Linked DNA regions of Frankia alni ACN14a. The protein of the gene in region 2 interacts with the protein of the main gene of each other region in a pairwise test. Links are inferred from orthologs where the notes say so. Each region holds a gene or a part of one and is shown on either strand. Other genes may lie near its edges. The genes, in order: aceE and nth.

Evidence for each region.
Region 1: the proteins of nth (region 2) and aceE interact in binary tests that used the Escherichia coli proteins (3 or more experiments, as listed by UniProt). The link is inferred for Frankia alni ACN14a from one-to-one orthologs.

The regions. Positions count from the first base shown.
Region 1 is NC_008278.1:5,481,083-5,491,901, forward strand. Bases 1-3,326 are described here. They hold aceE (pyruvate dehydrogenase (acetyl-transferring), homodimeric type), read left to right. Parts: upstream 1-345; coding sequence 346-3,126; downstream 3,127-3,326. Also shown: FRAAL_RS22035 (hypothetical protein), read left to right, coding at 4,211-5,047; FRAAL_RS22040 (bifunctional phosphatase PAP2/diacylglycerol kinase family protein), read right to left, coding at 5,118-6,782; FRAAL_RS35620 (DUF5999 family protein), read right to left, coding at 6,932-7,294; FRAAL_RS22050 (glycosyltransferase family 2 protein), read left to right, coding at 7,694-9,034; FRAAL_RS22055 (hypothetical protein), read left to right, coding at 9,143-10,819. UniProt on the Escherichia coli protein: Component of the pyruvate dehydrogenase (PDH) complex, that catalyzes the overall conversion of pyruvate to acetyl-CoA and CO(2).
Region 2 is NC_008278.1:7,127,935-7,140,717, reverse strand. The notes cover bases 1,044-3,762. They hold nth (endonuclease III), read right to left. Parts: upstream 2,911-3,762; coding sequence 2,176-2,910; downstream 1,044-2,175. Other genes in these bases: FRAAL_RS28610 (hypothetical protein), read left to right, coding at 3,057-3,293; FRAAL_RS28620 (NUDIX hydrolase), read right to left, coding at 1,289-2,170; FRAAL_RS28625 (plastocyanin/azurin family copper-binding protein), read right to left, coding at 1,044-1,292. Outside these bases: FRAAL_RS28630 (MarP family serine protease), read right to left, coding at 1-806; more of FRAAL_RS28625, read right to left, coding at 825-1,043; FRAAL_RS28605 (Crp/Fnr family transcriptional regulator), read left to right, coding at 3,827-4,528; FRAAL_RS28600 (AAA family ATPase), read right to left, coding at 4,763-8,611; FRAAL_RS28595 (MBL fold metallo-hydrolase), read right to left, coding at 9,102-9,944; FRAAL_RS28590 (NUDIX hydrolase), read right to left, coding at 10,098-11,120; FRAAL_RS28585 (RidA family protein), read right to left, coding at 11,261-11,749; Sp36 family protein, read right to left, coding at 11,751-11,915; ATPase BagA, read left to right, coding at 12,024-12,783. UniProt on the Escherichia coli protein: DNA repair enzyme that has both DNA N-glycosylase activity and AP-lyase activity. The DNA N-glycosylase activity releases various damaged pyrimidines from DNA by cleaving the N-glycosidic bond, leaving an AP (apurinic/apyrimidinic) site.

The DNA.
Region 1 (10,819 bases), 1.7 Mb from region 2 along the record:
TCACCGGCTGCGGCGCGGACGACATGTCGACAACGCCACGCGTATCGCCCGATTCTCTACTCGAAAGTAACCAAGGCGTGCGTGACGAGGTCGCGCGAACGGAGCACGATGGGACCAAGGCGTGTTCGCCCGCCGGGTCCCGCCTCGGCCGATGGGAGTCGGTCGATCACCCGCAGCGGCACGCCGGAGGAGAAGGTGACGAGCGGCCAGGACGCGGCGATGCATCGATCATGCGGGTTCCCGCATCCCCGTGCACGTGAAGTGACACATGGGCCGGCGGACGCACGAGGAGGATCTTCTCGAGCGGCACCGGCGGCCCCGGAAGCTTGAGGAGCAGGAGAAGGCGTGGCGCAGGACACAACCCGGAAGTTCTCGGTCATCACCGACGGGCTGCCGAGTCAGCTGCCGGACATCGACCCCTCGGAGACCAACGAGTGGCTGGAGTCACTCGACGCGGTCATCGAGGAGTCCGGCCGCGGCCGGGCCCGCTTCCTCATGCTGAAGCTCCTCGAACGAGCCCGTGAGAAGGCGGTCGGCGTTCCCGGCCTGACCAGCACGGACTACATCAACACGATCCCGCCGGAGCGCGAGCCCTGGTTCCCCGGCGACGAACATGTCGAGCGCCGCATCCGGGCGTATATCCGGTGGAACGCGGCCATCATGGTCAGCCGCGCGAACCGGCCCGAGTTCAACGTCGGCGGCCACATCGCCACCTACGCGTCGAGCGCGAGCCTGTACGAGGTCGGATTCAACCATTTCTTCCGCGGCAAGGACCACCTGAGCTCCTCCCCGGGAAGCGACTCGGGTGACCAGATCTTCATCCAGGGGCACGCCTCGCCGGGCATCTACGCCCGCGCGTTCCTGGAAGGCCGGTTGACGGAGTCCCAGCTCGACGCCTTCCGTCGGGAAAGCGAGTCGGGCGGGCTGTCGTCCTACCCGCACCCGCGGCTCATGCCCGACTTCTGGGAGTTCCCCACCGTGTCGATGGGCCTCGGCCCGATCGACGCCATCTATCAGGCACGCTTCAACCGTTACCTGCTCAACCGCCAGATCAAGGACACCTCGAACAGCAGGGTGTGGGCGTTCCTCGGCGACGGCGAGATGGACGAGCCGGAGTCGATCGGGGCGCTCGGCGTCGCCGCCCGCGAGGAGCTCGACAATCTGATCTTCGTGGTGAACTGCAACCTGCAGCGCCTCGACGGCCCGGTCCGCGGCAACGGCAAGATCATGCAGGAGCTGGAGTCGCTGTTCCGCGGCGCCGGCTGGAATGTGATCAAGGTTGTCTGGGGTCGCGACTGGGACCCGCTGCTGGCCAAGGACACCGACGGCACCCTCGTCCACCGGATGAACACCACCCCGGACGGGCAGTTCCAGACCTACACGACGTCCTCGGGCGAGTACATCCGCGAGCACTTCTTCGGCGCGGACGCCCGGCTGCGCCGCATGGTCGCCGACCTCGCCGACGACGACCTGCGCAAGCTCTCCCGTGGCGGCCACGACTACCGCAAGCTCTACGCGGCCTACAAGGCGGCCACCGAGCACACCGGTCAGCCCACGGTCATCCTCGCCCACACCATCAAGGGCTGGACGCTGGGCAAGGACTTCGAGGCCCGCAACGCCACCCACCAGATGAAGAAGCTGACCAAGGCGGAGCTCAAGGAGTTCCGCGACCGGCTCTACCTGGAGATCCCGGACTCGGCGCTGGCCGGGGACCTGCCCCCCTACTACCACCCGGGGCCGGACTCCGAGGAGATCCAGTACATGCGGGAGCGCCGGGCCTCGCTCGGCGGGTCGATGCCGCGGCGCGTCGTGCGGGCCAAGCCGCTCCCCCAGCCGCCCGCGAAGATCTTCGACGAGCTGCGCAAGGGCTCGGGCAAGCAGCCCGTCGCCACGACCATGGCGTTCGTCCGGCTGCTCAAGGACCTCATGAAGACCAAGGAGATGGGCGCACGGTTCGTGCCGGTCATCCCCGACGAGGCCCGCACCTTCGGCATGGACGCCATGTTCCCGACGGCGAAGATCTACTCGCCGCACGGGCAGCGTTACGAGGCCGTCGACCGCGAGCTGCTGCTGTCCTACCAGGAGTCCGAGTCCGGCCAGATGCTGCACGAGGGCATCAGCGAGGCCGGCTCGATGGGCTCGGTGATCGCCGCCGCGACCTCGTACTCCACCCACGCGCAGTACATGATCCCGGTCTACGTCTTCTACTCGATGTTCGGGTTCCAGCGCACCGGTGACCAGATGTGGGCGCTCGGCGACCAGCTCGGCCGCGGCTTCCTGCTCGGCGCCACCGCCGGGCGGACCACGCTCAACGGCGAGGGCCTGCAGCACCAGGACGGCCACTCGCTGCTGCTCGCCTCGACCAACCCGGCCTGCGTCGCCTACGACCCGGCCTTCGCGTTCGAGGTCTCGCACATCGTCCGCGACGCCCTGGACCGGATGTACGGCGAGCGTGACGAGAACGTCTTCTACTACCTCACCGTCTACAACGAGCCCGTTCCGCAGCCGGCCGAGCCGGCCGGCCTCGACCCGGCGCAGATCATCGCGGGCATGTACCGGTTCCGGCCGGCCGAGGAGCTCGTCGGCGGCCTGCCCAGCGGCGGCGCCGAGGGTGGCTCGGGGCCGCGGGCGCAGTTGCTGGCCAGCGGCACGTCCATCCACTGGGCGCTCACCGCGCAGGAGATCCTCGCCGCCGACTTCGGCGTCGCCGCCGACGTGTGGTCGGTGACCTCGTGGAACGAGCTGCGCCGGGAGGCCCTCGACTGCGAGCGGGCCAACCTGCTCAACCCCGAGGCCGACGACGCCGTGCCGTACGTGACCCGCATCCTCGACGGCGCCCCCGGCCCCGTCGTGGCGGTCTCCGACTGGATGCGCGCGGTGCCCGACCAGATCTCCCGCTGGGTGCCGCAGGCGTTCACCTCGCTCGGCACCGACGGCTACGGGCGCTCCGACACCCGGCTGGCGCTGCGCCGGCACTTCAAGGTCGACGCCGAGTCGGTCGTCGTCGCCGCCCTGGAGTCCCTGGTCCGGGCCGGCGAGGTCAAGGCCAGCCTGGTCGAGGACGCGATCCGCCGCTTCGGCCTGCGCGACGACGACGACGCCGTCGGCGGCACCGACGCCGGCTGAGCCACCCGCCCGGCCGGGCCAGCACGCCGAGCCGGGCCAGCACGCCGGGCCGGGCCAGCACGCCGGGCTGAGTGACCACGCCCGGCTGGGCCACCACGCCGGCCGGCCTGCGGGCCGACCGACCCATGGCGGGCCCGGGGTGGACGACCTGACCAGGCCGTCCACCCCGGGCCCGCCGGTCTTTCCGCGGCCGGGGCGACGCCCGGTCCCACCCCTCGGGGGGAGGCGACGGCGGCGGCGCCGGCCGGCCCGGCACCCCCGGTCCACCCCGGCAGGGGTGCCACCATCGGAGGGTCGCGACGCGGCGCGCCACCCCCGGTCCCACCCCCGCGCGGAGGCACCCCCTGCCGGCGCCGGCCATCATCACCCGCCGGTGCCGGCACTCCCGGGGAAAACGCCGCCCAAGCGGGCCCCGGCCCAGCCGGAGGCCGCCGGCCGGGCCGATACCGGCCCGGCCGTGGTGTCACGAGCCTCACCCCGGCCGGGCGCGGCGGCGGCGCGCCGGTGCGCACCGGCGTCGGTGTCGCCCTGCGTGACCAGGGTGGCCGACACCGACGTGCCAGACCGCCTCCGGCAGCCATGCCGATCCGTCCTGGGCCCGCACTGGCACGGCCGTGCCACCACCGTCATGCCCCGCCTAAAGGCACAACGAGTTCCACATCGGGGCCGCAAACACTAGTCTCACGGAGGTGACATCGGGAGATCGGCGACGCGGCGTACCACGCCGCGGACCCCACGCAGGCGGCACTCCCCGCGTACGCCGCCCCGCGCAGCTACGGTGTCGGAGAGCGACGAGATGTGGCCTGCCTGGTACGCGAGACCATGAAGTGATCAGGTACGGTCGCCGCATCCGCCGCGCCGCCCATGATCCGGCCGGTGACGGGACGTCCGGCCGGTTCACCCGCACGGATTCGGACGACGGCTGCCCGGCGCAGGCCGCGACGGTCGAGGAGGACGAGGTGAACGGTGTCACGACGACCCCCACACTCGCGGTGGCACCATCCGCGCCGTGGCCGGGCAGGCTCGCGGTGACCCCGCGGCGATCCGTGTGCGCCGGGGCCCCCACCAGCGGCGGGCGGGCGGCATGATCCTGCGAGCCCGCCGCATCGAACGGCTGGAGGAGCATCCCAACCTGCGAGGGATCCTCGGGATCCTCGCCCAGCTCGTGCACACCACCGACGCCGAGCTCGGCTCGCTCGCCGCGGCCTGGCGCAACTCCGGCTACCTGGCCGCCGCCCGGGACAAGGCGCTGGCGCCCGACTCGCCGCTGATCGTCGAGGTGCTGGCCGCGTTCGACGCTCTGAGCGCCATCTACGCCGACGACCTCGCCGGCGCCGACTACGTCACCGTCGAGCCGTCGGTCGCGGCCACCGCGCTGCGCGCGATGCGCGACGCCGTCGCCGCCTCCTACGCGCGGCCCATCCTCGGCCGCGCCGAGTACGCCGCGCTCATGCGGCCCTGGCGCGCGGTGTACCCGCGGGCGCGCTCGCACGAGCCCGACCTCGGCCCGGCCGCCGCGGACGTCAAGCGGGTCCTCGCCGCGCTGCCGGTCCTCGCCGGCCGCTGCCACGACCCGGACAGCCTGGAGGTCTTCGACGGGCTGCTGGTCAGCGCCCTGACCCGGGACGACTCCGCCCACCAGCAGGCCATGGACGCCGCGTTCGCGAGCGCCGTGGTGACCGGTCGCCGACGGGTGTGGACGCTGGTGCGCCGCAGTGCCGCCGAGGGGTTCTGGCGGCTGTGCCCGGACTGCCGCGGCAAGCGCGCCGCCACCGACTCCAGCGAGGACCACCGGGTCATGGAGCTGTGCGCCGACCTGGCCTGCGCGCTGCTCGTCGAGGACCTCCTCGACTCCTCCCAGTTCACGCAGCTCACCCGCCCGCTGCACACGCTCATCCCGCTCCAGCACCGCGGCGGCTGAACGCCCGCGCCCGCGGCGGCCAGCGCCGGGCCTGCGGACGCCCGGGGCGCCGGCCGCCGGGCGTCGCGGCTCAGCTGTCGCCGGGGCGGCGCGGGCGGTAGACGATCAGCCGGGCACCGCTCGGAGTGATCACGATCCGCTCGACCCCCTCGGTGACCTCGCCGTCACAGGCGAAGGGCAGCGGCCCGGGCTGGCGGGAGGAGATCAGCACCCGCTCCACCGTGCGCTGCTCGTACACCCGGCTGCGGCCGAGCCGGCCGGTGAGGACCGCCCCCACCAGCCGCAGCCGGGCCAGCGGCGCCGACGCGTCGACGATCCGCAGGTCAAGCAGGCTCTCGTCGAGCCGGTTGCGGTAGGTCGGGGCGAAGCCGTCGGGGCGGTACACCCCGTTGCCGACGAAGATCAGCCAGACCCGACGGGGCTCGGAGTCGATCTCCACCTCGAACGGCGGCTCGTGGCGCAGGATCCAGCAGAGCGCAATGATCATCGCGGGCCACTTGCCGATGCGCCGCTCGAACTTCTCCCGCACGGCCACCATGTCGGGATAGCCGCCGAGGCTGGCGGTGTTCACGAAGATCCGGGAGAACCGGTCGAACACCGCGGAGATGCCGTCGGCCCGACCGAGGTCGACGGCGACCGCCGCCCCCTCACGGATCGCCTGCACCGAGTCCCCGGCGCCGACCAGGCCCAGGTCGGCGGCGAAGTGGTTGAGCGTGCCCGCCGGGAAGACCGCCAGCGGCATGCCGCGGGCCAGCGCCACCTGCGCGGCCGCGTTGATGCTTCCGTCGCCGCCGGCGATGCCCAGCACCCTCGACGACGACGCGGCGCCGGCCAGCGCGGCGGCCATGTCGTCGGCCGGTCCGACCTCGACGACCTCCGCCCGGGGCAGGTCGGCGCGCAGCACGGCGAGCAGATCGGCGTGGTTGCCCTGGCCGGAACGCGCGTTGACGACGACGGTGAGGCCGTCACCCTCGGGCAGCGCCGGCGCCCAGGCCGACGCCGGGCTCGCCCGCGCCGGCACCCAGGGCCGCCGCGGCATCACCTTCGTGGTCAGCAGGCCCGCGCCGACGCCCAGCAGGATCCCCGCGGCCACGTCCCCGGGGTAGTGCACCCCGACGTAGACGCGGGAGAACGCCACGGTGGCGGCGAGGGCGGCCACCGGCACCGCCACCCCGGGGGCGTCGAGGGCGACCCCGGTCGCGAAGGCGGCGGCGGAGGCCGCGTGCCCGGACGGGAACGAAAAGGTCGTCAGGTCGCGGGAGAGCCGGCGTAGCGGCGGGATGCCGTGCGTCGGCGGGCGGTCGCGGCGGAACACCAGCTTGGCCGGCCCGTTGGCCAGGACGCTGGCGACGCCGAGCCCGATCAGGCCCCGGGCCGCAGCCGGGCGGCGGCGCCCCTTGCTGGCCCCCAGCGCCCCCGCCACACCCCACCACAGCAGACCGTGGTCGGCGGCATGCGACAGCCGCGGCAGGACCGGGTCGAGCAGCGGGCGCCCGCCGGCGAGCGCGGTGAACAGGGAGCGGTCCGCCCGGGTGAACGCCTGCACGAAGCTGCGGCCGAGGGCGATGTCGCGGCGCATGAGCAGGCGCGCCCGGCGCCCGACCGGACTCGCGGCCGACGGCAGGCCGCCGCCCGACCCGCGGGACACCTCCGCCCGCCACCGGTCGGCCAGGCCGGTCCCCCGCGCCACTCCGACAATCCCCCGCACAGACCCGCCCGCCGATCTCGCCGTCACGCCGGCACCGTACCCGCCCAGGGGGTCGCCGGATCAATCTGGACGAAACCTCACAGCCGCGGGCCACGACGCCCCGCCGGCGGCCGGCCGGTCAGACCCGGCGGGACGTGCCGCTCAGCCGCTCAGGCCGGCCGGTCAGACCCGGACGGTCAGACCCGGACGGGAGCCTGGCTCGCCCGCCGGGGCGCCGGGGGCCGCGGGGCGCAGGCCGCCCGCGGCAGGGCACGCCGCGGTTCGACCGTGCGACCGGTCGGCAGGATCTCCCCGGTGTCGTCGAACAGGATCACCCCGTTGCACAACAGGCTCCAGCCCTGGTCCCAGTGCTGGCTGGTCACCCGCGCGGCGTCCCGGTCGGCACCGTCCGCCGCGGGGCAGGGCGGGGAGTGCGGACAGCCGCGCCGCGGTGGAGGAAATGCGCGGGGGGCCGCGGAGGCGGCGGGATCGGTCGGGTCGTCGGTCGGCGCGTTGGGCGTCGGCACCTCGTCTGAAACGCGAACAGCTTGCACGGGCACCAGACGTTACGCCTCCCCGTAAGAAGCGTCACACCGAGGCGCGTGCGGAGGGCCCGGCGTGTCTGCCGCGCCACAGCGCGGGCCGGTCACAGACCGCGCACCGATCGGTCCTGACCAGGGCAGCAGGCGCAGGGTGCTCCATGCAACCCGTTCGGACAGACCGTGATGTGTCCGCAGAGGGACACCGGTAATCCGACCATCCGAGCAGATCGGTAGGTTACGGGGCTGCGGGCGAGCGATCCGCGGCACCGGCCGCCAGAATGACTCGCGTCGGTCTGCTGATGCGTCCACCTGCACGATTGGCCGCCGGCACACCGGCGACCGGTCAGGGGAATCCCGTCACGGACGGCCACCGGTGGACGGTCGCGGGCACGCCCGGCCATGGAGGGGGTACGGACGATGGAGGGTGCCACGGGCACCGGCGCCGACACCGTCGGGGAGACTCCCGCCACCGGCGGGGCAACCCGTTCGCGCGGGCAGGCGTTCGAGGTCTCGGTCGTCATGCCGTGCCTCAACGAGGAGGACTCCGTCGGCGTGTGCGTGCGCAAGGCCCTCGCCGGGCTGGCCGCCGCGGGCGCCGTCGGCGAGGTCGTCGTTGTCGACAACGGCTCGACGGACAGGTCGGCCGAGCTCGCCGAGGAGGCGGGCGCCCGGGTCGTGCACGAGACGCGGCGCGGCTACGGCAACGCCTACCTGGCCGGCTTCGCCGCCGCCAGGGGGCGGCTGATCGTGATGGGCGACGCGGACGACTCCTACGACTTCTCCGACCTCACCGCTCTGCTCGCCCCGCTGCGCGCCGGTCGGGCGGACTACGTGCTCGGTTCCCGCTTCGCCGGGAAGATCCTGCCCGGCGCCATGCCCTGGCTGCACCGCTACGTCGGCAACCCGGTGCTCACCGGCATCCTCAACCGCCTGTTCGACGTGCGCTCCTCCGACGCCCACTCGGGGATGCGCGCGTTCAGCCGCGAGGCGTACCTGCGGATGCGGCTGCGCTGCGAGGGGATGGAGCTGGCCAGCGAGCTGGTCATCGCCGCCGGGCGGGCCGGGCTGCGCATCGAGGAGGTGCCGATCACCTACCACCCGCGGGTGGGTGACTCCAAGCTGCACTCCCTGCGCGACGGCTGGCGCCACCTGCGGTTCATGCTGCTGCTCGCGCCGCGGTACCTGTTCGTCCTGCCGGGTCTGGTGCTGCTGGCGCTCGGGCTCGTCGGCCAGGCGGTCCTGCTCCCCGGCTCCCTGGACGTCGGCTTCCACCGCCTGGACCTGCACTTCTCGATCCTGTTCGCGCTGCTGGCGCTGCTCGGCTGGCAGCTGGTGCTGCTCGGCGTCTGCGCGGACGTCCACAACCACGCGGTCGGCTGGCAGGAGCGCCGCCGCTGGCCGCTGCCGCTGGTCCACCGGGTGTTCACCCTCGAACGCGGCCTGGCGGTCGGGGCCGGACTGTTCACGGTCGGGTTCGTCGTCGACGTCGTGGTGCTCGTGCGCTGGCTCGCGAACGACCTCGGTCCCCTGAACGAGATGCGCCCGGCCCTGCTCGCGATGACCCTGATGGTGCTCGGCGCCCAGACCGCGTTCGGCTCGTTCTTCCTGCGCCTGCTGACCGCGGGGCCCAGCGGCGGCCACCAGCGCGCCGCCGCCCGCCCGGCGATGCGGGCACCCGGTGATCCGCCCGGCGGAGCGCCGCTGGTCGGCATGCACTACGAGACGCAGGAACACCCGGCCGAGGCCGTCGGGTTCTGAGAACGGCGGACATCGACGATGGTCGTCCTGGGCAGGCACCAGTTCCCGCCGCCTCTTCCAGCGCATCCTGATCGGGACGGTGGCTCCCCGCCCCGGCCCCCGGTCAGCATGGCGGCGACGGCGGCTGCCGCCGACCCCGAAGGCCCTCCCTACCCCGCCTACCCCGACGAGCCGGACCCTCTCGGCGAACCGGGCCGGTGGGACGAACCCGAGCGTCGAGACGGCGACGGGAACGGCGATGACGGCGGCAGCGGCGACGACGGCAGCGACGACGGCGACGGCAGCGACGGCGACGGCGACGGCAGCGACGGCGACGGCGGCGGCAGCGATGACGCCGGTGGCGCTCCGCACGATGCCGGCAACGCGCAGCGCGCCGCGCGGGTCCCGGTGTCGCCCGACGCCCCGGTCCTGCTGGGCGCCGACGCGGGCGGTGCGGACCGGCCACCGCCGCACCGCGACCGCCGGCCGCTGCGCCATCTGCCGTTCGCGATCCTGCTCGCCGCGGGCGTGGCGCTGCGGGCCGTCACCGCCTACGCCTACCGGCCGGCGTTCGAGTTCTACGGCGACTCCTACGCCTATCTGCGCCTGTCGACGTTGAAGGCCCCCGACCCGATGCGGCCGGCGGGCTACCCGGCGTTCCTGCGGCTGCTGTCGTTCACCGACAGCCTCTGGTGGGTCACCGTCGTCCAGCACGCGGCGGGGCTGGCGCTGGGCGTGGCCCTCTACGTCCTGCTGGTGCACCGCCGGGTCGCGGCGCCGATCGCGGCGCTCGCCGCGGCGCCGGTCCTGCTCGACGCCTACGAGCTGGTCATCGAGCACTACGTGATGGCCGAGACGCTGTTCGCGGTGCTGCTGGTCGCCGCGATCGTCGCCCTGACCTGGTCGCCCCGCCCGTCGGTGTGGGCGTGCGGGCTGGCCGGGCTGCTGCTCGCCGGCGCGGGCCTGGTCCGCACGATCGGCGTGGCCCTCGCCGTGTTGGTCGTCGGCTACCTGGTACTGCGCCGGGTCGGCTGGCTTCGCTTCGCGACCTTCGTCGTCGCCCTGGCCGTGCCGCTCGCCGGCTACGCCACCTGGTTCCACTCCAGCCATGGGAAGTACGCACTCACCGGCGGCGACGCGGTGTGGATGTACGGCCGGGTGGCACCGATCGCCGACTGCGACCGGCTGCACCTGAGCCGCCCCCAGCTCGTGCTGTGCTCCCCCCATCCCGTCGCCCAGCGGCCGGACCCCAGCTACTACGTGTGGAGCGTCAACAGCCCGTCCCGGCGGCTGCACGTGCCCGCCGACGAGCGCGACGCGCTGCTGCGCGACTTCACCCACCAGGTCATCCGCTACCAGCCCGGCGACTACGCCCGGATGGTCGGCGGGGAACTCGTCCACTACTTCCGCCCCGGCCGGCCGATCGGGCACCGCGACTGGCCCGACGCGACCTGGCGCTTCCCCACCGGGAACGAGCCCCGCTTCCTGCACAACGGCGAGCCGCTGCTGGGCCTGCACGGCGACACCCCGAAACGCGAGGTCCACGCGTCGACGGCCGGCTTCCTGCGCGGATACCAGCGGTACGGCTTCACGCCCGGGCCGGTGCTGGCCGGGATGCTGCTGCTCGCCGTCGTCGCGATCGCGGTGCCGGCCCGGCGCCGCGCCCCGCGCCTGGGCGTGCGCGGCGCCCGGGCCCGCCGACGCTGGCTCGACCAGACGGTCGAGCACCGGCGGCTGCGCGCCGACACGGCCCTGCTGGCGGCCGCCGGCGTCATGATCCTCCTGGTGCCGGCGGCCACGGTCTGC
Region 2 (12,783 bases):
TCCGGCACCCGCAGCACGGCGACGTCCCGGTCCGGATCGAACACCACGACCTCGGCCGGCAGGGTGCCGGTGGACAGCACGACCGTCGGGTGACGGACGCCGGCCACGACGTGCGCGTTGGTCATGACCCGCTGGGGGGCGATCACGAAGCCGGAGCCCTCGACCCGCTGGTCGCAGGACCGGGCGACGCCGCGGATCTTCACGATGCTCGCCGCGGCGGCCTGTACCCCGGCGGCCTGGGTGGTGGCCGGGTCCGGCGGGCCGGCCGCGATGATCCGCTCGCCCCCGAGGCCGGCGAAGACCTCGGGGAAGGCCGTGTCGTCGGCGATCTGGCGCAGGTCGGCGAAGGTCTCGCGGACCCCGTCGGGCATGCCGGCGTCCACCGCCGCGAGCACGTGGGAGTCGTGGACCGACCGGGCGAGGGACTCGAAGGGGGAGCGGTCGACGGCGGTCGCGAGCAGCCAGGCGACGAGCAGCACCGAGACGCCGGAGAGCACCGCCCCGGCGGCGGCGTCGACGGCCCTTCCGGGCCGCCAGGTCAGCCGCTCACGCAGCGCGACGCCGAGCGCCGTGCCGGCGACCTGGCCGACCAGGGCGAGCCCGAGCACGACGAGCAGGCCGACCAGCGCACCATGGCCCTGCTGACCGATCAGCTCGGTGAACGGTTTTGCGATCTTCGCGCCGAGCACTCCGCTGCCCAGGAAGCCGACGAACGACAGGGCACCCACCAGGAAGCCCTGCCGGTAGCCGGAGACCGCGAAGAGGACGACGACCACCAACAGGACGACGTCGAGCACATTGGGCACGGCGGGGTCGACCCGGACTCAGGTGATCTTCAGCGTGGCCGTCATGTTGGGATGCAGGGTACAGACCACCGGATAGTCGCCCGGCTCCGTCACGGTGAAGGTGACGCTCTGCGACTCTCCGGCGGAGACGATGCTGGTGTGCGCGGCGGGGATGCGCGGGACGACGAAGTTGTGCGGCGCCGAGCCCTGCGCCACGGAGAAGTCGACGCGGATCTTCCCGGGCTTCGCCAGCAGCTCCGTGGCGGAGAATTTCATGCTTGGCAGGCCGGTGACCGCGAACACCTGGACGCCGTCCGTCCCCTGGGTGGCGCTGAGCGTGGGGCCGGCGGACGGACTGCTGCCGCCGTCGCCGCCGCAGCCCGCGACGCCCAGCAGCACGGCAAGGACCAGCCCGAGCAGCGCCGCGGCGCGGGACGCTCGCCGGCCGGGTGAGCCCGGGTCCGCCGGGCGGGCCGCCTGGTCGCGGTCCGCGGGGGAGGATGTCAACGGTGGTGCCTTTCGTCTCGGGGCGCGTTCGGCGGGTAGTCCACCACCGCCGTGTGGTTCCACGGGCGCTCCCATCCGCCCAGCCGCAGCAGGATGTCGAGGATGCCGGCGGTGAAGCCCCAGACCAGCATGCCGTGGACCTGGAACGCCGGACTGAGCAGGCCACCCTGGGCGTAGCGCAGCATCACCCGGTTGACCGGGTCGGCGAGTTCGGCCAGCGGGACCCGGGAGACGAACGACGTCTCGGCGAGGTCGACGGGTGCGACCGCGCACGGGGTGTGCCACCAGGCGAGCACCGGGGTGACGAGGTAGTGGCTGGCCTGCAGGTACAGCGGCGAGGCGACGGCCAGCACCTCGACGCCCGCCGGGTCGAGGCCGACCTCCTCGGCGGCCTCTCGCAGCGCGGTGGCCGCCCGGTCGGCGTCGGTGGCGTCGGCGGCGCCGCCGGGGAACGCCGGCTGGCTCGCGTGGCTGCGCAGCTCGGCCGCCCGTTCGAGCAGCAGGACGTCCGGGCCGTCCGGGCCGTCGCCGAACAGGATGAGGACGGCCGCCGGTCGGGCGTCGGCGGCGCGCGGGCCCGGGCGGGTTCGGCCGGTCACCAGCGCATCGCCCAGGTGGCCGGCGAGGCTGCGCAACCATGCCGGTGCCGCGGAGCGGCCTGCCGCCGTGTCGCTCAGGCTCGCCGTGTCGCTCAGGCTCGCCGTGTCGACGGGATCCGACGGGCGCGGCACCGCGGGGGGGTGCGCGATCTCGCCGGGACGGGCGACCTCGACCGGGCTGGCGACCTCGGCCGGAGCGGCGATGTGGGGGGGCGATGCGGTGGCGTTGGCGGGACCGGGGAAGGGTGCGTCGGGGGAAGCGGGCGAAGGCGTGGACATCTCCCTCACCGCAAGGCTTCGACGTCGCCGCGTGTTCCCCGCACGAGTTTGGCGGCCTCGTCCGGTTCCGTGGGACCGAGTCCGAACGACGGGCACAGGCGGGCCAGGGCGCAGGCGCCGCACGCCGGCCGGCGGGAGTGGCAGAACCGCCGGCCGTGAAAGATCATGCGGTCGGAGGCGATCGTCCAGTCCCGCCGCTCGATGAGCCCGGCGAGGTCGGCCTCGACCCGGACCGGATCGGTCTCGCCGGTCAGCCCGAACCGGCGTGCCAGGCGCCCGACGTGAGTGTCCACGGTGATGCCCGGGGTGTCGAACGCGTGGCCGAGGACGACGTTGGCGGTCTTGCGGCCCACGCCGGGCAGGGTGGTCAGCTCGTCGAGCCGGCGGGGGACCTCGCCGCCAAAGCGCTCGGTGAGTGCCGCGCCGATGCCGATCACCGAGTTCGCCTTCGCGCGGAAGAACCCGGTCGGCCGCAGCAGCGTCTCGAGTTCGGCCCGGTCGGCGGCCGCGTAGTCCGCTGCCGACCGATACCTGGCGAACACCGCCGGCGTGACCTCGTTGACTTTCTTGTCGGTGCACTGGGCGGAGAGCACCGTGGCGACCAGCAGCTCGAGAGCGTTGTCGAAGTGCAACGCGATGCGGGCATCCGGGTGGACCTCGCCCAGCAGACGCACGATCCGCCGGGCCCGCCGGGTCCTCGCGAGTGGTGTCTCGGTCGCGGTGTCGACGGCGGCGGGCATGTCCCGCAGCGTATCCGCCGGCCGATCCGGCCCTGGTGGCACCGGTGGGCGTGCCGTGTGGTCATGACCGATGCCGGCAACCCGATCCGCGACACACCCACCCCCGGTGCGGCTGCCGATCGCTCGTCGGCCACCATGGAGGAGTCATGTTTGTCATTGCCGCGATCTTCTTTCCTCTGGTGCTTCTCGGACTTCTGCTGGCGATGGAACGGGTGGAACGCCCGTTGAACGCCGCCGACACGGGCAAGGGACTGGAGGGCTTCCTCGACAACGCCCAACCTGACGAGGTCGACACCTTCGTCCAGCAGGGCCTGCCCGCCGCGCTCGAGCGGTACCGGCGCCGGCTGCGCCGAGGCTCGCCCGGCAAGCATCGGGCGGCCTGATGCCCCGGCACGCCTGCCGCCGTTCTCTCGGTGTCGGGTGGATGGCCGGTCCTGGCGTATATCACATGTCGCCCGCCGCGCGCCAACAACGGTCCGGGTACAGGTGCGCGGCGGGTGGCGCATCCGATTGCTTTTCTGTCGGTTTCGGCGCCCGCGGGCATTGCCGCAGGTGGCGGGTTCGGACGGCGGGCACAGTGGGGGAGCGGCGCCGGGCGGGGAGCCCCCCGGGCCCCGGGCCGAAGGCCCTGGCGGCCCCCGGCCATCCGTCCAGGCGCCTGCACCGGGTCCATCGGCCCATCGGCGACCGGGCCGATCGACCCGGTACACATCTGGCCCGTCCGGGCGAGACGGCTCCCGCCGCCCGTGGCGGGGCGCGGTGGTGGGGATTAAAACACCCGGACGTGGCATCCGGAAGTGCCTGATCAAGGGCGGATTCTCGCGAACGGCACACGGTTGGTCGCTCCACGTTCACCTCCGTGGAGCAATTTGATTGCTGGGGGTCCCTGCCCGTGCCCTCCACCGATAGTCCTGGCATGCTCAGGACCGTGGAGGATCTGCTTGCCCGCGTACCGCTGTTCGTCGGGCTCTCCGAGCAGGATCGGCTGGCCCTCTCCGACCATCTTGATCGGCAGGACGTCACCCGCGGGGACGTGCTGTTCCGAGAGGGAGACGTCGGTGACCGGGTCTTCGTGGTCCTGTCCGGAAAGGTGAAGATAGGGCGTCAGTCGGCCGACGGCCGGGAGAACCTGCTGTCCGTAATGGGTCCTGGTGACCTCTTCGGGGAGCTTTCGTTGTTCGACCCCGGCCCACGCACGGCTACCGCGACCGCGGTCACGGATGCGTCGTTGCTGTCGCTGGAGCACACCGCGCTGCGGCCCTGGCTGCGTTCCCGCCCCGAGGCGGGCGCAATGCTGCTGCGCGTGCTCGCCCGTCGGCTCCGTCGCACCAATGACAACGTCGCGGACATGGTGTTCACGGACGTTCCGGGTCGAGTGGCGAAAGCCCTGCTCGACCTGGCGGAGCGGTTCGGTGAGCCGGCGCAGCCGGGCAACGAGGCGGCCGGTGTCCGGGTCGAGCACGGGCTCACCCAGGAGGAGCTGGCCCAGCTGGTCGGCGCCTCCCGGGAGACGGTGAACAAGGCGCTTGCCGACTTCGCCACCCGCGGTTGGCTTCGCCTGGACTCCCGTGCCGTCGTGCTGCTCGACCGCGAACGGCTGTCCCGCCGAGCCCGCTAGTTCCCGGCGCTCGTCACGCGCCGTTCCGGATCCGCCCGGACGGCCCGGAGCCCCGTGCGCCCAGCCGCCTGCCCGTGCAGTCAGCCACTCGTCTCCACCGGCACGCCCGCGCCCAGCCCGACAGCCCTACATCCGCGCCCCGCGATACGCCCGCACACCGTGCCGGCGGGCGGGTCGCCCCCGATGGACGACCCGCCCGCCGGCCCCTGACGTCACCCCATGGCCCTGCGCGGGTCAGCCGGCGCTGCCCGCGACCGCGGCCGGCGAGGATGCTGTCCGCGCGTGATCGGCGTCCCCGGTCGTCCCCGGCAGGGTGAGGTCCTGTGCCTGTGCCTGTGCCGCTGCCGGCTGCGCCCCGCGCCGGGACCGCGCGTCCGCTGCGGTGGGGACACCCGCCTCCGGTAGGCCCGCGCCGGGGCCGCCCGCGTCCGGGACAACGGTGGGTCCCGCGCCGTCGGCCGGACCGCCACCGCTGCCCGCTGGACCGCCACCGCTGCCCGCGGGATTGCCGGCCCCGGCGGGGCCCCCGCTGGGCGGCAGGCTGGCCAGCAGCCGGCGGGTCTGCGGCGCCTCGCTGACGGCGCCGGTGGCGGTCGCCGCCGCGAGCGCCCGCAGGTAGGCTCCGCGGCCGCCCTCGAGATCGCCGTTGGCCACGAGCGCTGTGCCCAGCGCCCGGTAGCCCAGCACCTGGGCGCGCACGTCCTCGGCGTCCACGGCGACCGCCCGCCGGGCGACCTCGAGCGCCTCGGCCGGCTGGCCCGCGTCCAGCAGGATGCCGGCGAGGTGCGCGTACGCCTGCCGGCGGGGGAACATCAGCGTCGCCGGCTCGCTCGCCGACAGCGCCTCCCGCAGCAGGTCCAGCGCGGCGCTGGTCCGCCCGCGGGCGCGGGCGATCTGGGCGACGAGCACCTTTGCTCCGAGCTGGGCGTGCGGGTGGAGCTCCAGATGCTCGAGGTCGGTGAGGGCGATCTCGGCGGCCTGCGCGGCCTGGTCGACCTCGCCGGCGTCGAGCAGGGTCAGCCCGAGCAGCACCCGCGCCAGGGCGCCGACGACCACGTGGCCGCGCTCGGCGGCCTGGTCGCAGGCCTGCTCGAGGTACCTCGCCCCGCGGGCCGGCTCGCCAGCGCCGCGGGCGGCGAGGCCCCGGGCGACGAGCACCAGCATCGATCCCCACGTGTACTCGGAATTCTCGAACAGCTCCGTGGCCCGCTGCGCGTGGGACTCTGCGGCGGCGATGTCCCCCAGCTCCGCGGCGGCGATCGCGTCCACGGTCAGGCAGACACCCATGCCCCACTGCTCGCCGACGGAACCCGCGATCTCGATCAGCTCGCGGGTGAGCTTGCGGGCGCGGGTGAGCTGGCCGGACAGCAGGAGCACCAGTGCCTCGGTGCCCCGACACCAGCCGAGTCCGCCGGTGTCCTCCAGCCGTTCGAACACCGCCGACGCCTCACGCAGCGTCCGTTCGGCCCGGGGGTAGTCCCCGCGGGTGGTGGCGCTCCAGGCAAGGTGCTGCAGCGCCCAGCCGACGCCGCGGGGGTCGTCGACCTGGCGGGCGATCGTGAGGGCCTCGAGGTACCGGTCCTCGGCCGCGCCAATCCGGCCGGCGTTGTACTCCAGCATGCCTAGCCGGCGCAGCGCGGCGGCGGTGGCCCGCTCGTCCCCGGCCCGGCGGGCCGATTCCAGCGCGGTGAGCAGGCACTGGGCCGCCTCCTCGGTCCGGCCCTGCTTCTGGCGCAGCTCCCCGAGCACGGAGAAGGCGGCGGCCCGGCGGGCGGGGGCGCCGGCCCGCAGCGCCGGGCGCAGGGTGCGCTCGGCCTCCTCGAGGTGGCGCAGCCCCACCAGGGCCTCGGCGTGCAGCACGCGGACGACGTTGTCCTCCTGCGTGTCGATCATGCCTCGGCCGAGCCGGCGGGCACTGGCGAGCAGATCGGCCGCGGTCCGGTGGTCGTCGCGGGCGAGCGCCGCCCGGGCCAGCCGGACATGCGCGTGGAACCCGGACATCCGGGACGACCAGGCCGGGTCGCTCGGCGGCAGGCCCATCGAGGCGGCCAGGTCGTAGGCGCGCAGGGCGTGGCCGGCGACGAAGGTCGACACGGAGCGGGAGCTGCCGATCATCGCCGTGACGCCCCAGCGGGCGGCGGTGGCGTGCCGGCGGGCCCGCTCGACCTTCGGCAGGCCGGCGTACGCGACGTCCCGGGCCATCGGGTGGACGAAGCGCCAGCGGGTCTCGGCCGCTCGCGGCGGGCGGACGAGCTGGCGTTCGGTCAGGACCTCCAGCGCCCGGGTGACCTCCTCGGCCGGCCGCTCGTCGACCATCGGCAGCGCCTCCGCGGGGAAACGCCGGCCGAGCACCGCCGCGGCCCGCAGCACCGCCTTGGCGACCGGGTCGAGATCGTCGATGCGGGCGGCGAGCACGGACTGCACGCCGGCCGGCAACGGGGTCTCCGCCAACGATCCGTCGAGCACCAGCTCGGCCTGGTCGCCGTCGCCGGTGCCGTCGCCCGGGTGCAGCAGCCGCCGGTCGATGAGGAGGTTGAGCAGCTCGACGAGGAAGAACGGGTTGCCGTGCACCCGGGCGAGCAGGTCGTCGCGGGTGTGCGGCTCCAGCGTCTTGCCCCGCAGGTGGCTTTGCAGCAGCAGGCCGGACGCCTCCGTGCTCAGCGACTGCAGGTCGATGCGCCGGATCCGGGGCAGGGTGGCCAGACGCGGCCCGGCCCGGTCGAGCAGGACGAGCAGGACCGGCCCGGACAGGCGCGAGGCGAGCCGGCCGATCGCGTCGCTGAGCTGGCTCGTCGCCCACTCCAGGTCGTCGATCAGCACCAGGATGGGCCCGGACCGCGCCAGCGCGCTGAGCAGCAGCGCAACGGCCTCCACCGTCGCCTCCACGGCACGCTGCTCGGCCTCCTCGATGTGGGAGGCGCGGGCCGCCGGGTCGCCCGGGGTGGTGGCCGGGATGGTGGCGCGCCGGTCCAGGGGCACACCGAGCAGAAGGAGTAAACGGTCGGCGATGCCGGCGGGCAGCCGCGCCCCGGTGAGGGGGTGGGACAGCCCGGCCACGGTGCGCCGGACCCGGTCGGCCACCCGGTCGAGCGAGTCGCCGTCGGTGACGCCGCAGGCGTTGCGCACGACGTCGACGAGGGGCGCGAGGCCCCGGCCGTCGCCGTGGCGGACGGTGCGTCCCCACAGCGCCACCGTGCCGGGCGTCCGCTCGGCCCGGTCGGCCAGCTCGCTGGCCAGCCGGGTCTTGCCGATCCCGGCCTCGCCGACGATCAGCGCGACCTCCGGCGAGCGCCGGGTGACGACCTCGGCGAAGAGCGTCTCGAGGACGGCCAGCTCCGCGTCGCGGCCGAGGAACGGCGCGTCGTCGGCGAGACCCGGCCGGGCAACGTTGGAGGGGCGCAGGCTGATCAGCTCGTACGCCGGGACCGGCTCCCGCTTGCCCTTGAGGGTGAGGTCGGGCAGCTCGCGCCAGCTCGCCACCGACCGGGTCGCCAGCACCGTCTCACGGCCCGCGTAGACGGTGCCGATCGTGGCCGCGGCCGACAGCCGGGCCGCGGTGTTCACCGTGTCGCCGATCACCGTGTACGAGATGGCCGCCTGCACCCCGGCGAGGACCTCGCCGGTGTTGATCCCGACGCGCAGGCCGAGGCGGCCCTCCGCGCTGTCGCCCGCGGTGTCCTGCACGAGCCGGCGGACGGTCTCCTGCATCGCGGCGGCGGCCCGCACGGCGCGCTCCGGGTCGTCCTCGTGGGCGGTGGGCGCGCCGAACACGGCCATGATGCCGTCGCCGGTGAGGTTGTCGACACGCCCGCCGACCTCGTCGATCTCGTGGGCCAGCGCGGCGAGCACCCGGTCGGTCATCTCGCCCACGCGCTCCGGGTCGCGGTTGTCGGCCCAGCCGGTGAAGTCGGACAGGTCGCCGAACAGTACGGTGACCACACGCCGTTCCGGGACCTCGGACGCCGGGGCCTCGGCCTGGGTGAACTCCAGGCCGCAGTGGTAGCAGAACCGCCCGCCGGGGACCGCCGCCGAGCCGCATCGGGGGCAGCGCAGCGGCCCGATGTGCGGTGCGGTGATCACCATGGTCGCCGCCCGGGGCGTGGGGATCGCGCGGGCACCCTCATCTGCGGGCCTCCCGGGGTAGGGGCATCATCGGCGCCGCGTCTCGCCCGACCGGGTGGCCCTGGGCCGCCCCGGACCGGTCGTTCGGCTGCCGGCTGGTCGAAGTCGTCATCCTGCGCACGATCGGTTCCCTCCGCGCCAGAGTTTAGTGGTCTGGGTCTCCTTCCCGGCATCCCCTCCTGTCGGGTGACCGACCGCGGCCGCGTGGGTGCCTCCCGGTGGTACCGGGGCTGTCCAGCCCCGCGTGGCCGGGCGCGGCGAGGCTCGGTCGGTTGCCGTTCCGCCGCGGCCGGACGCCTGTTCTGCCTGGTCAGCGGCCCGCAGTGGGCTGGCGGAGACCGGGCCGGGGCCGCTGGCCCGCGGGTGGCGAACGGGTGGCCCGGCTCACGGCCGCCGTGAGGATATGTCACGGGTCGCGACCATGGGGACCAACCCGAAGTGCCTGGCTCGTTCAGGGGATGTCGGGATGTTCCCGCAAGTAGTCCAGTTGGGCCCTGACGGAAAGTTCGGCCGCGAACCACAGCGCCCGGTCGGTGTCCGCGTACACCCGGCGGACCACGTCGGCGGGATCGGCCTCGGCCGCGTCGACCCCGGCGTCCACCAGCGCGCGGCGGACCTGCTCCAGCCGGTCGCGCCGATGGGCCAGGTAGTGCTCCGCGGCACGGCCGGCGGCGGGCAGCTCCGGGCCGTGTCCCGGCAACACCGTGGTCTCCCCCAGCTCGCGCAGCAGCCGCAGGCTGTCGAGGTAGTCACCGAGCCGCCCGTCCGGGTGGGCGACGACGGTCGTGCCGCGGCCGAGGATCGTGTCCCCGGTCAGGACCCCCGGCCCGGACGGCAGGCCGGCGGTGCCGGCGGCGTCCGCGGGCAGGGCCGGCGCCGGGCGTTCGTCGCCGCTGAGCAGGAACGACAGCGAGTCCGAGGTGTGGCCCGGGGTGGGCAGCACGCGCAGCTCGATCCCCGCGGTCGCGATCACGTCGCCGGCGGTGAGCCCCTCCGAGCCGAGGCGGTGCGCCGGGTCCAGCGCGCGGACCGGGGCGCCGGTGAGCCGGTGCAACGCGGCGGCGCCGGCGCTGTGGTCGGCATGTCCGTGGGTGAGCAGGATCAGCTCGACGCGCCCGGCCGCCGCCACAGCGGCCAGGTGCCCCGCGTCGTCGGGCCCGGGATCGACCACCACGCATCCCTGTTCGCCGGCGGCGCGCAGGAGCCAGGTGTTGGTGCCGTCCAGCGTCATTGGACCCGGGTTCGGCGCGAGCAGCACCGCGGCCAGCGGGGTGACCTGTCGAGGAGTCGTCATGAAAGCACCCTTACCGCTGTTCCCGCCCACTGTCGCGCGCTCCGGTACGCCACCAGGCTCGCCTGCCGTCTGCGCGGTGCGTTCCGCACGGTCCCGCACCGGGACATCGCGCCGAGCGTGCCGCAACCCGCGGATGTCGGTATGTCGGACGGTTCAGCCGACGCCGCCGTCCGGGCTTTCGGCGGACGGGCCGTCGGCGGCTGGGCTGTCGGCGGCCAGGCTGTCGGCGGACGGGCCGTCATAGGCCTCGTCGTGCGGCAACAGCAGGTGTGCCTCCCCACCGCTGACGAGGATCTTCGGCATGATCGGGGACAGGTCGCGGGCGTGGGCGGCGGCGAGGACCGACGCGACGTCGTCGTGCTCGGACAGCTCGGCCAGCGTGAACGCGGTGGGCGGCAGCATGCCCAGCGAGCCGGCGGCGTGACGCTCGAGCGCGTCGACGGGCCGCATCCACTCCATCCGGTCGGCCTCCCGGGAGGGCTGCTCGGGGGACTGCCCGTCGGGCAGGGCCGCGACGAAGAACCGGGTGTCGTAGCGCCGCGGTTCGATCTCCGGGGTGACCCAGCGGGCCCAGGGCGCGAGCAGGTCGGCCCGCAGCGCCAGGTCGTGCCGGCGCAGCAGCTCGCTCAGTCCGAGCTCGTGGCGCTCCAGGGCCCGGCGGGCCGCGGCGCGGCCCGTCTCGTCGAGGTTGCGCGCGCCGGCCGTCCCACCGACCGCCCCGGCCGTCCCACCAGCCGGGGCCGGGGTAACGGCGCCCGCCAGCAGCACGCCGCACTCCTCGAAGGTCTCGCGCACCGCGGCGCAGACCAGCGCGCGGGCGAGCGCGGGGTCCGCGTCGAGCGCGTGCATCACCTCGGTGACCGGCGGCCCGGCCCAGGGCACGTCCGGTCCCATGTCGGTGGGATCCACCCGGCCGCCGGGGAAGGCGTACATCCCGCCGGCGAACGCCATCCCCGTCACCCGCCGCAGCAGGTACGCCTCGATGCCGCGACCGCCCGGCGCGTCGCGCAGCAGGACGACCGTGGCGGCGTCGCGCACGGGCGCCGACGAGCCCGCCGCCGGCTGCGGCGACCCCGTCCCGCCACCGGGGCCGGGGCCGGGGCGACCAGCGGGATCGCGGACGACGACCAGCGACCGTTGCAGCCGGGCGAGCAGGGCAGCCTTGTGATCGACCATGGGCCCGATGCTAGTGAGCACCACCGGCGGCCGCTGCCGATCGAGGCCGGACCTCGCCGCCCGGACCGGGGCGGGTCCGCTCGGTCTCGGGTGGGTCGGCTCAGGTCTCGGGTGGGTGGCTCAGGCCTCGGGTGGGTGGCTCAGGCCTCGGCTCGGTCCCGGGCGGGGGCCGCCACCCGGGCTACCACCTCGACCTCCACCGGCGCGCCCAGCGGCAGCGAGGCGACCCCGACCGCCGACCGGGCGTGCAGGCCGGCGTCGCCGAAGACGTCGACGAACAGCTCGCTCGCCCCGTTGAGGACCGCGGGCTGGGCGGTGAACCCGGCGGCGCTCGCGACGAACCCGACCACCTTCACGATCCGGACGATCCCGTCCAGGCCGCCGGCCTGCGCGGCGACGGCCGCCAGCGCGTTCAGCGCCGCGATGCGTGCCAGCTGCGCCGCCCGCTCGGCGTCGACCGCCTCCCCGACCAGGCCGGTGGCGACCAGCCGCCCGTCGACCAGCGGCAACTGCCCGGCGGTCCAGACCAGATCGCCGTCGCGGACCGCGGGGACGTAGGCGCCCGCCGGACTGGCCACCGGCGGCAGCGTCAGTCCCAGCCCGGCCAGGCGGGCGCTCGGGCTGGGCATCTCAGGCGCCCTTGGGCCGCTTGAAGTAGGCGACGAGGCCCTCGGGGTTCGTCGGAGCGGGGATGACCTGAACCAGCTCCCACCCGTCCTCGCCGAAGGTGTCGAGGATCTGCTTGGTGTTGTGGATCAGCAACGGGGCCGTGAAGTACTCCCACTTCGTCTGCATGACACCGGACCTTAGAGCATCGGTCCGGCCGCCCCGGACACCTCGGGGGACGACGGGGGTCGCGCGGCCCGCCAGCCGCCCCCTGCGGGGGAGCTCACGGCTTCCGACATGGCGAGGGCCGGGCGCGCGGGTACGGTCGAGCGTGTGAGCGGCAAGCGCACGGTGACCGAGGACTCCGACGACGAGGCGAGCGGTCCGTGGGATCGCCGGCTGCACATCGTCACCGGCAAGGGCGGAACCGGCAAGACGACGATGGCGGGCGCGCTGGCAGTGGCACTGGCGACCGGCGGACGGCGGATCCTTCTCACCGAGGTCGAGGGGCGCCAGCAGATCGCGCAGTTGTTCGACACTCCGCCGCTGCCCTACCAGGAGCGCAAGGTGGCCAGCGCGCCCGGCGGCGGCGAGGTGTACGCGCTCGCGATCGACGCGGACGAGGCCCTGCTGGAATACCTGGAGATGTTCTACAACCTGCGTCGGGCCGGCAAGGCGCTGAGCAAGATCGGCGCGGTGGACTTCGCGACGACGGTGGCGCCCGGGGTGCGCGACGTGCTGCTGACCGGCAAGGTCAAGGAGGCCGTCAACCGCCCCGACGCCACCCGTCCGGGGGGTCTCGCCTATGACGCGGTCGTGCTCGACGCGCCGCCCACCGGGCGGATCTCCCGCTTCCTCAACGTGACCGCCGAGGTGGCCGGGCTGGCCAAGGTGGGTCCGATCCGCGCCCAGGCCGACAGCGTGATGGCGGTGCTGCGGCCCGAGCGTGCCGCCGTGCACCTGGTGACGCTGCTGGAGGAGATGCCCGTCCAGGAGACCGTGGACGGCGTCGCCGAGCTCACCCGGGTCGGGCTGCCGCTCGGCGGGGTGATCGTCA